Regions from separate parts of the Roseovarius sp. MBR-51 genome, predicted to be linked through region 1. Evidence: riboswitches for the same ligand, from Rfam matches in the RefSeq annotation. Region 1 holds a riboswitch; the other holds the start of a gene.
What was found. Region 1 has a riboswitch for S-adenosylmethionine ahead of ACSSVY_RS03920 (hypothetical protein). Riboswitches for the same ligand answer to the same signal wherever they lie in the genome.
Positions count from the first base shown of each region.

Region 2: linked by a shared signal. The riboswitch ahead of metZ (O-succinylhomoserine sulfhydrylase) and the one ahead of ACSSVY_RS03920 (hypothetical protein) in region 1 are both predicted to bind S-adenosylmethionine.

Region 1 is NZ_JBRJGQ010000002.1:292,676-296,472, reverse strand. Features, by position in the region: gene ACSSVY_RS03935 (PLP-dependent cysteine synthase family protein) at 1-48, shown strand, start outside; gene ACSSVY_RS03930 (helix-turn-helix transcriptional regulator) at 255-497, opposite strand; gene ACSSVY_RS03925 (hypothetical protein) at 586-942, opposite strand; SAM-I-IV-variant riboswitch at 1,695-1,801, shown strand; gene ACSSVY_RS03920 (hypothetical protein) at 2,130-2,801, shown strand; gene ACSSVY_RS03915 (hypothetical protein) at 2,939-3,544, shown strand.
Region 2 is NZ_JBRJGQ010000003.1:323,721-327,517, reverse strand. Features, by position in the region: gene folE2 (GTP cyclohydrolase FolE2) at 1-475, opposite strand, end outside; gene metZ (O-succinylhomoserine sulfhydrylase) at 613-1,797, opposite strand; SAM riboswitch at 1,854-1,930, opposite strand; gene ACSSVY_RS06090 (hypothetical protein) at 2,044-2,985, shown strand; gene ACSSVY_RS06085 (glutathione S-transferase N-terminal domain-containing protein) at 3,014-3,673, shown strand.

The DNA of each region.
Region 1 (3,797 bases):
CTGGCCATGTCAAACTCGACGCCGGGATACCGAATGGCGGCTGAGTAGCCCGTGACTGAACCAAGGTGGTGACGGGCACGCGCCCTGACATGATCCGCAGAGGCCCAACGATGCATAGCGGTCGGGCTTGGGGCAAAGACACGCAGCGTAGAACCTAAACCGGATACACGTCAGACCACCGCAAACCTGTTCGAACCGGAGGGACCACATCAGTCCGTTGCAGTCGCATGGCGAGATCACGCAGGATCTCTGAACTAGTCAGATCCACTTGGCGTGATAGGGCCGTGCAGTTTAGTGACGGATGACGTCGCCCGCGTGCGATGCTGCTCGAGCCACGCGATCAACTCCGCGCGGCGGTAGAGCACGCGCCGGGGACCAATCTTGTAGTAGGGGGGACCGTCTCCGAACACGCGGCGCTTTTCGAGCCACGAGCGAGACAGACCTATGAAACAAGCCGCCTCTTTGCTTGTTAGATAGTCCTCATCGGTGTGTGCCATGCTGGCCTCCAGTTCCTGGTTTTCACACACCAAGAAATGGACTTACATCAGGATAAATTCTACGAAATGGTGAAGCGGGAGTTTTTCGTTATTTGGTAAATTGCTTGCTAATGTCGCGACCACGGGCGTACTGGTACTCCACACTGCGCAGCTCCTGCCCCGTCATTTCGGCGTATTTCACTTGCGCCTGACGCTTGCTCATTGGCTTGGAGACACCCCTTTTGCCTTCAGGGCTTTTCTTAAGTGCAATCTTGTCCAGTGTTAGAATGAGGTTCACCGAAGAATAGGTTTCCATGTCGCGAAAGGGTTTGCTTCCGCCTCGGTTTCCTCTGGGGTCACCTCGCAGGAGCGCAACCAATATGTCACGCACCTGATCATCAACTTTGCCACCAAACCTCAGGTACTCTGCAAGTGCACTCGGTTGGCCGTTCATGATGAATTTCATCCACGCATAATTTGCTCGGTCATTCTGGTAGACGTCTCGTTCCTCATCTGAACTCGGAAGCGGTTCAACGTCTTGCCGAAATTTCTTCACCATGCGCCTAGGTATCCGGAACGTTTATAATTCGAAAAAGGGTACCAAAATTCTGAGAGTGAGTCCCACTTTTTTCCGGCATCAACACCCGCCCTTCAAGGTACCCGCCAGGCCAATGGCGCGCACAAAGTGATCAACAACGCGTATAGAGGTGCCGCTGATGCGGTCACCTGCGCACCTAGCAGTAAGTCTGATCACAAAGATGTTTTGCACCAGCCCAACGCAAAAGGATCCGTGTTTGGCACTGTTTGCGCACGCGTTCGGGTGCCGCTCCAGTCTCGCAAAGTACCTGCATGGTACCATCACGGACAGGGGCTATGGGGGAGTTTTCTGAACCGCTCTGCGCGCGCGAACCGCCAGCATCGCCCGGGTTCAGGGTCGTTGACTGGGACCAATTCGTTTCATTGCGAACACAAGAAACTCCTGATCGCCAGAGGGTTTTCACACCGGCCAAACTCAGCGGCCAAAGGCCAAAAAATCCGCGACGTTGGACCCATGCCACAGTCAGAGGTGCTCGCAATGATACAATCACGGACGAGTTCGCGGAGGCAGTTCCGCGCGCGCGGAGGCCAATTGCCAAGTTTGTCTCCCTGAGTTTAGGCGGGATATTTGGGTATGACGATTGTCGCCTCTTGCAAGGCGCGCGCGATGCCAGTATTCTGTCCTTGCATAAAGAGCGGGCCTTGAGCCCTCACCAACCTGCTGACCCAGCAAGGTGGTTCCCTCATCGGGAGATGCGGCCGAAAGTCAGGCAACGAAAGGGTCTCTCCCATGAGGCAAGCTGAGATATTCTGTTTGAATGCCGTTAAGAACGGCACCCTGAAGGGCCTTTGGTCTTTTCTGTATTCCCAGAGAAGGCGAAGGCACGCGGCACAATATCACCCCCAGAGCTTTGACCAGATAACTCGTGCCATGTTTTTGCGGTTGACGCCTGCACGTGCAGCAATACGCCGGTTACGCCAGCGCGCTTACAGCAAACGGCGAGACCGAGCAAAGCGATGCCATACGGCGATGGCGGCTCAACCGGTGTTGAGCGATAAAATTTTCAAGAAAAGCCTAGTTTCAACATCAATCCTCCCATGAAAGGAGATACGCGCATGTCCGAACTGACCAGAAGAAGCTTTTTGACCGCACTACTGGCGGCCGGGTTCTGTTTTCCAGGCGAGGAAAGCAACGCAAGTGCCTTGGCGGATCTTGATGTCCTCGGACGCATACTGAAAACCGAACCGCTGATCTTTGACGTTCTGCAAGATGGTGAACTGGTTGCGTTCAATTATTTGCCGAATGCCGATCGCTACACGGCGTATGACGTATCACCCGAAGACCTGGAGTTTGGCGAGGGAACCTATGACCTGCTCGATCGCATTCAGGCCATGCAAGACGCCATCTACACATACGCCTTTGATATCACCGAGGATGCCGAGGCGTTCGAAGAGTGGGATACCGATATGGCTGCCGACTTCGTCGACACCCTGCCGGACGACAAACGAGCAGACCTGACCCGATATCTTCGGCGTTGGTTCGAAGAGGCGCCTGACTTCGAGGAACGTGATAGCAACGATATCGTCCGTCCCACGGACGGGCGTCAGTTGGCATTCCGACTGTTCAGGGACCTCGACCCTGAAATTCTTGACGCCTTGGAGATCTTCGTCGTCGAAGGCGACAGTCCTGGCAGCGCCTATTATGCGGCTGAAATGCATGGCGACGTTGACGAGGCTAATCGCATAGCACGGGAGCTTGAGATGCCTTGGAACTTCAGGCGCGGATGATCATTCGCAATGTTTCAACGCATCGCGAGCACGTCTTCTACCTTTGCCAACCCGGCTGACCCGGCAAGGTCGCCGCCCGAAGCTGTTGCACTCAGCCACACTCAAACGGCCTTTCACGCCCATCAAAGGAGAATACCATGATCACGCGTCGAAACTTTATCGCTGCCAGTGCCGCGACGGCATCGGCCCCATTGGCCCTAGGAGCCGCCGAAGAGGACCGGCGTCTGCCCCTGAAGGCAGAGCCAAGGGTCCGGACCATTCTTGCAAAATCAGCCGAGAATGGGCGGCTCCTCCTGATCAGCGACGGGCCGGAGGCTCCCGCCAAGCTGATCAGGCCAGAAGCGCTTGAGCGCGTCTTTGGCACGGGCACTGAGCTCGTTTTGCATCAGCCGGATCACTGGCGGATGATAGAAGAAGGATGGTTCAAGGAAGAGGACCTCTACGAGCCCAGCGATGGCGAGGATGCCGCCTTTGACATCTGGCAGGCCAATTACAGGCCAGAGATCGAGGCTCATGACCTTCTCTACAATTTATTCGAAGACGATATCACCGGACCGTTCGGTGCGCGTATCGAGCAATGCGGGCTCGTACTCGGCGAGCATCCGACCACGCCGCGTTATGCGACCGCGAAGCTCGATGGCGCTTGGTGTCTGAACGCCTTGGCCGCCGAAGTCGCCAAGCGAACGAGTTGGGTTGTAATCGGAGATCTGGGACGTCCCGTGTCAAAGGCTGCGCAAGGTTAGGCCATTTGAGGCGCCGCGTACGAAAATGATAGACTGCGCATTTAACTGACCGTCACGAAGGCCAATCAGTGCCACCATGGCGCGGGCATTCAACACACGTTTGCTTCTTTGGACTCGAGTAGGGAGGCAAAGAAGCAGGCCGCGCGTTCCAGAAGTCTGCCTCTGCTGCGTCATCGGTCACGCGCTCACTCGAGGGGTACGCAACTGCGGCAAGCTGCGGCAACCTGCCTTGTCCCCGACGCTTTACGCCGGG
Region 2 (3,797 bases), on a different contig from region 1:
CCTCCATCACCTCGGCGCTGAAGGTTTTTTCGGCATGTTTGTAGAAACTGCGCATGATCCGGGACATGTTGATGCCCTTTTTGCCCGCATCTAGGCTGACCGTGCCCGTGACCGAGGTCTCGAGCGTCAAGTCGCCATTGTCGCGGGTATGGTAACGGATCGGCAGGCGGAAATTGGAGATCCCCACATGTTGCAACTGCTGTCTCGTGCCGCGAATAAGCGACGCCGGGCCGTTTTGCAGGTCGGGCAGCGTGGCAAGATAGGCCGGATTGGTCGCGAAATCCTCGGGGTAGTCGCGCGCAAGAAGCGGGTAATTCGACAGCTCGCCCGAGGGCAGGAGCCGCGCGATTGCCGGGTCGAGATCGGCCACTTCTTCGGGGGAGGCAGCGCGTGCCCAATCCCGCAAAAGCGCAAGCGCTTCCTTAGCCTCGTCCCGATCCGGTGCAGGCTTCATCTCAGACGGATGCACATTCATCGCAAAACTTCCCTTCAGCTCTGCCAGACCCTTACATATAGCGTTTTGACAGGAATTGCTATTATCGTAGGGATTTACGCCAAATGCGGCAAAGCGGATCATTCAAGCCCCGGAAATAGCTGAAAAACTTTTCGCTCTCAGCCTGCGGCCTCCAAGGCATTGCGAATGTCGTCGATCAGATCCCCGCAATCTTCCAGCCCGACGCTCAATCGGACAAGGCCCGGTGTGATACCGAGCGCCGTCTTCTGGTCGGCAGGCAGGCGTTGGTGCGTGGTGGTGGCGGGGTGGGTCACGATGGATTTCGCATCGCCCAGATTGTTCGAGATGATCACGATGTCCAGCGCGTTGAGGAAGCGGAAGGCCGCCTCTTGCCCGCCCTTGAGGTCGAGCGCCAGAACCGTGCCGCCTTCGCCCATCTGCGCGCGCACCAGGGCGTGCTGAGGATGGTCAGACAGACCCGGATAGATCACCCGCGCCAGGCGCGCATCGCCCTGCAAGGCCTCGGCAATCGTCTGTGCGCTCGCGGCCTGTGCGCGCACGCGCAGGTCGATTGTCTCGAGCCCCTTGAGCATGACCCAAGCGGTGAAGGGCGACATCGAGCCGCCGGTGTGTTTCATGTAGGGTTCAACCGTGCCACGGATAAAATCGCGCGTGCCAAGGATCACCCCGCCCAGCGTGCGGCCTTGCCCGTCGATATGCTTGGTCGCGGAATAGATGACCACATCCGCGCCCTGTTCGATGGCGCGGGAAAACACCGGCGTGGCAAAGACATTGTCCACGAGCACAAGCGCGCCCGCTGCGTGGGCCAAATCCGCCACCGCGCGGATATCCACCACGTCGAGCGTGGGGTTAGAGATGGTCTCGAAGAATACCGCCTTGGTGCCGGGCCGGATGGCTGCGCGCCACTCCTCCAGATTGGTGCCGTCCACGAATGTGACCTCGACCCCAAAGCGGGTCAGGATTTCCTCGAGCACATAAAGACAGGAGCCGAAAAGGGCGCGGGCGGACACCACATGGTCGCCTGCGCGCAGCATCGACGTGAGCGCGCCCGAGACAGCCGCCATGCCGCTTGCGGTGGCAAAGGCATCCTCGGCGCCCTCGAGCGCTGCGATCCGGTCCTCGAACATCGCCACGGTGGGGTTGCCATAGCGGGCATAGATGAACTCATCCGCGCCCGCCTTGATGAACCGCGCCTCTGCCGCCTCGGCGGTGTCATAGACAAACCCTTGGGTGAGGAAGATCGCCTCGCTCACCTCGTTATACTGGCTGCGTCGCGTGCCGCCATGCACCAGTTTGGTGCGCTTTTGCCAAGTCTCGCTCATATCCAACCTCCGGGCAGCCCGCCCATGAAAAAAGCCCCGACGCGGTCAAGCGAAAGGGGCCTTTCATCCTGACCTTTTAGCGGTTTGTTTAACGTGGCCCGCAATCCGGTAACAAATCGCCACAGGCGCGCATTACTCCTGCGCGCGGGCGTCGTCAACTCTGTCACGCAGGTTTCATGCAAGCGTCACCTTAGCGACGTATGCGTCGGTTACCCCACACCCACAACATCTAGTGGGATGAGGGACATGCCGCTGATCCATGTGAATGCGGGGCCGATGGGCCCGATGGTGCATGACGGGCCGGGTGATCTCGGCTCTGTCCTGTCCGGTCTCACGGTGGGAGATGGCCCCGTGATCGTGATGGTGCATGGCTTCAAATACGCGCCCAACCACGCCACGGAATGCCCGCATCGCCATATTTTTTCGCTCGCACCGGAGCGCACCTGTTTCAAGGTGCGCAGTTGGCCTGCCGGGTTGGGATTTGGCGCGGGCGCGCCTGATGAAGGGTTGGGCATCGGGTTTGGCTGGCAGGCGCGTGGCCATATCTGGGGGGCCTATGCCGCAGCGGCTGAGGCGGGTCGCCACCTGGCGCAGGTGATTGAGATGTGTCGCGCCATTGCCCCGGAGCGGCCCGTTCACGCGGTGGCGCATTCGCTGGGCGCGCGGGTCGTCCTCTCGGCGCTGGGGCATTTGCAGGCGGGGGCGTTGAGCCGGGTGATCCTGTTGGCAGGGGCGGAATTTGGTCAGCGCGCGGCAGAGGCGCTCGACACGCCTGCGGGGCGCTGGGCGGAGGTGATCAACATCACCAGCCGCGAGAATGATTTTTACGATTTCCTGTTGGAATGTCTCATTGCCCCGCCCAAACGCGGGGACCGGAGTCTGGGCCTTGCGCTGCCCGGAGGCGCCAATGTGCTGAACCTGCAGATGGATCATTCCGGCACATTGGCGGCGCTGGAGCGTGCGGGATTTGCCATAGCGCCTGCAACAGCGCGCATCTGTCACTGGTCGCCCTATACTCGGCCCGGTGTCTTTGGCCTATATAACAGCCTGTTGCGCCGTGGCCCAGATTTGTCGCTTGGCGCGCTCCGGGCGGCGCTGCCTTGCGTAATCGAACCGCGCTGGTCGCGCCTTCTGACCCTGCCAGAGATACGCCTGCCCTTGCCAATGGGGCGCAAACCGTCATTCTGATCCGGGACAACGCTCAGGAGAATGACCGATGCCCGCCCCGATTGACCTCTATTACTGGCCCACGCCGAATGGCTGGAAAGTTTCCATCGCCCTCGAGGAAATGGAACTGCCGTATCGCTGTCACCTGATTGATATTGGTGCGGGCGATCAGCACGCCCCTGAGTATCTGAAAATCTCGCCCAACAATCGTATCCCCGCCATCACCGACCCCGAGGGGCCGGACGGCGCGCCGATCCATATTTTCGAATCCGGTGCGATCCTGCAATATCTGGCGCGCAAGACCGGGCAGTTTTATGGCGTGAGCATGCGCGACCACATCGCGGTCGATCAATGGCTGATGTGGCAGATGGGCGGTGTCGGGCCGATGGCCGGACAGGCGCATCATTTCCTGAAGTTCGCCAAGGACGATATCCCCTATGCCAAGGATCGCTACCGGGCGGAGGTGGCGCGGCTTTACGGTGTGCTCGACCGGCAATTGGCGCGGCATGACTTTGTTGCCGGTGATTTCTATTCCATCGCCGATATGGCGCTCTGGGGCTGGTGCTCGCTCTGGGAGGGGCAACAACAGACGCTGGAGGACAAGCCGCATTTCGCCCGCTGGCTCGAGCGTGTGGGGGCGCGGGAGGGGGTCCGGCGCGGGCGGGCATTACATGCCGACAAGCGACGTGATCCGACCGCGAAGCCGTGAGTCGCAGGCGGCTATTGGGGTGGGCGAGGCCGAGTTGATGGGAATGCTGCAATGCAGCAACACTTTGCGCGGCATTCAACAGGGCACGCGATTTTTGCGATCTGATGCGGTATCCTGTGCAGAG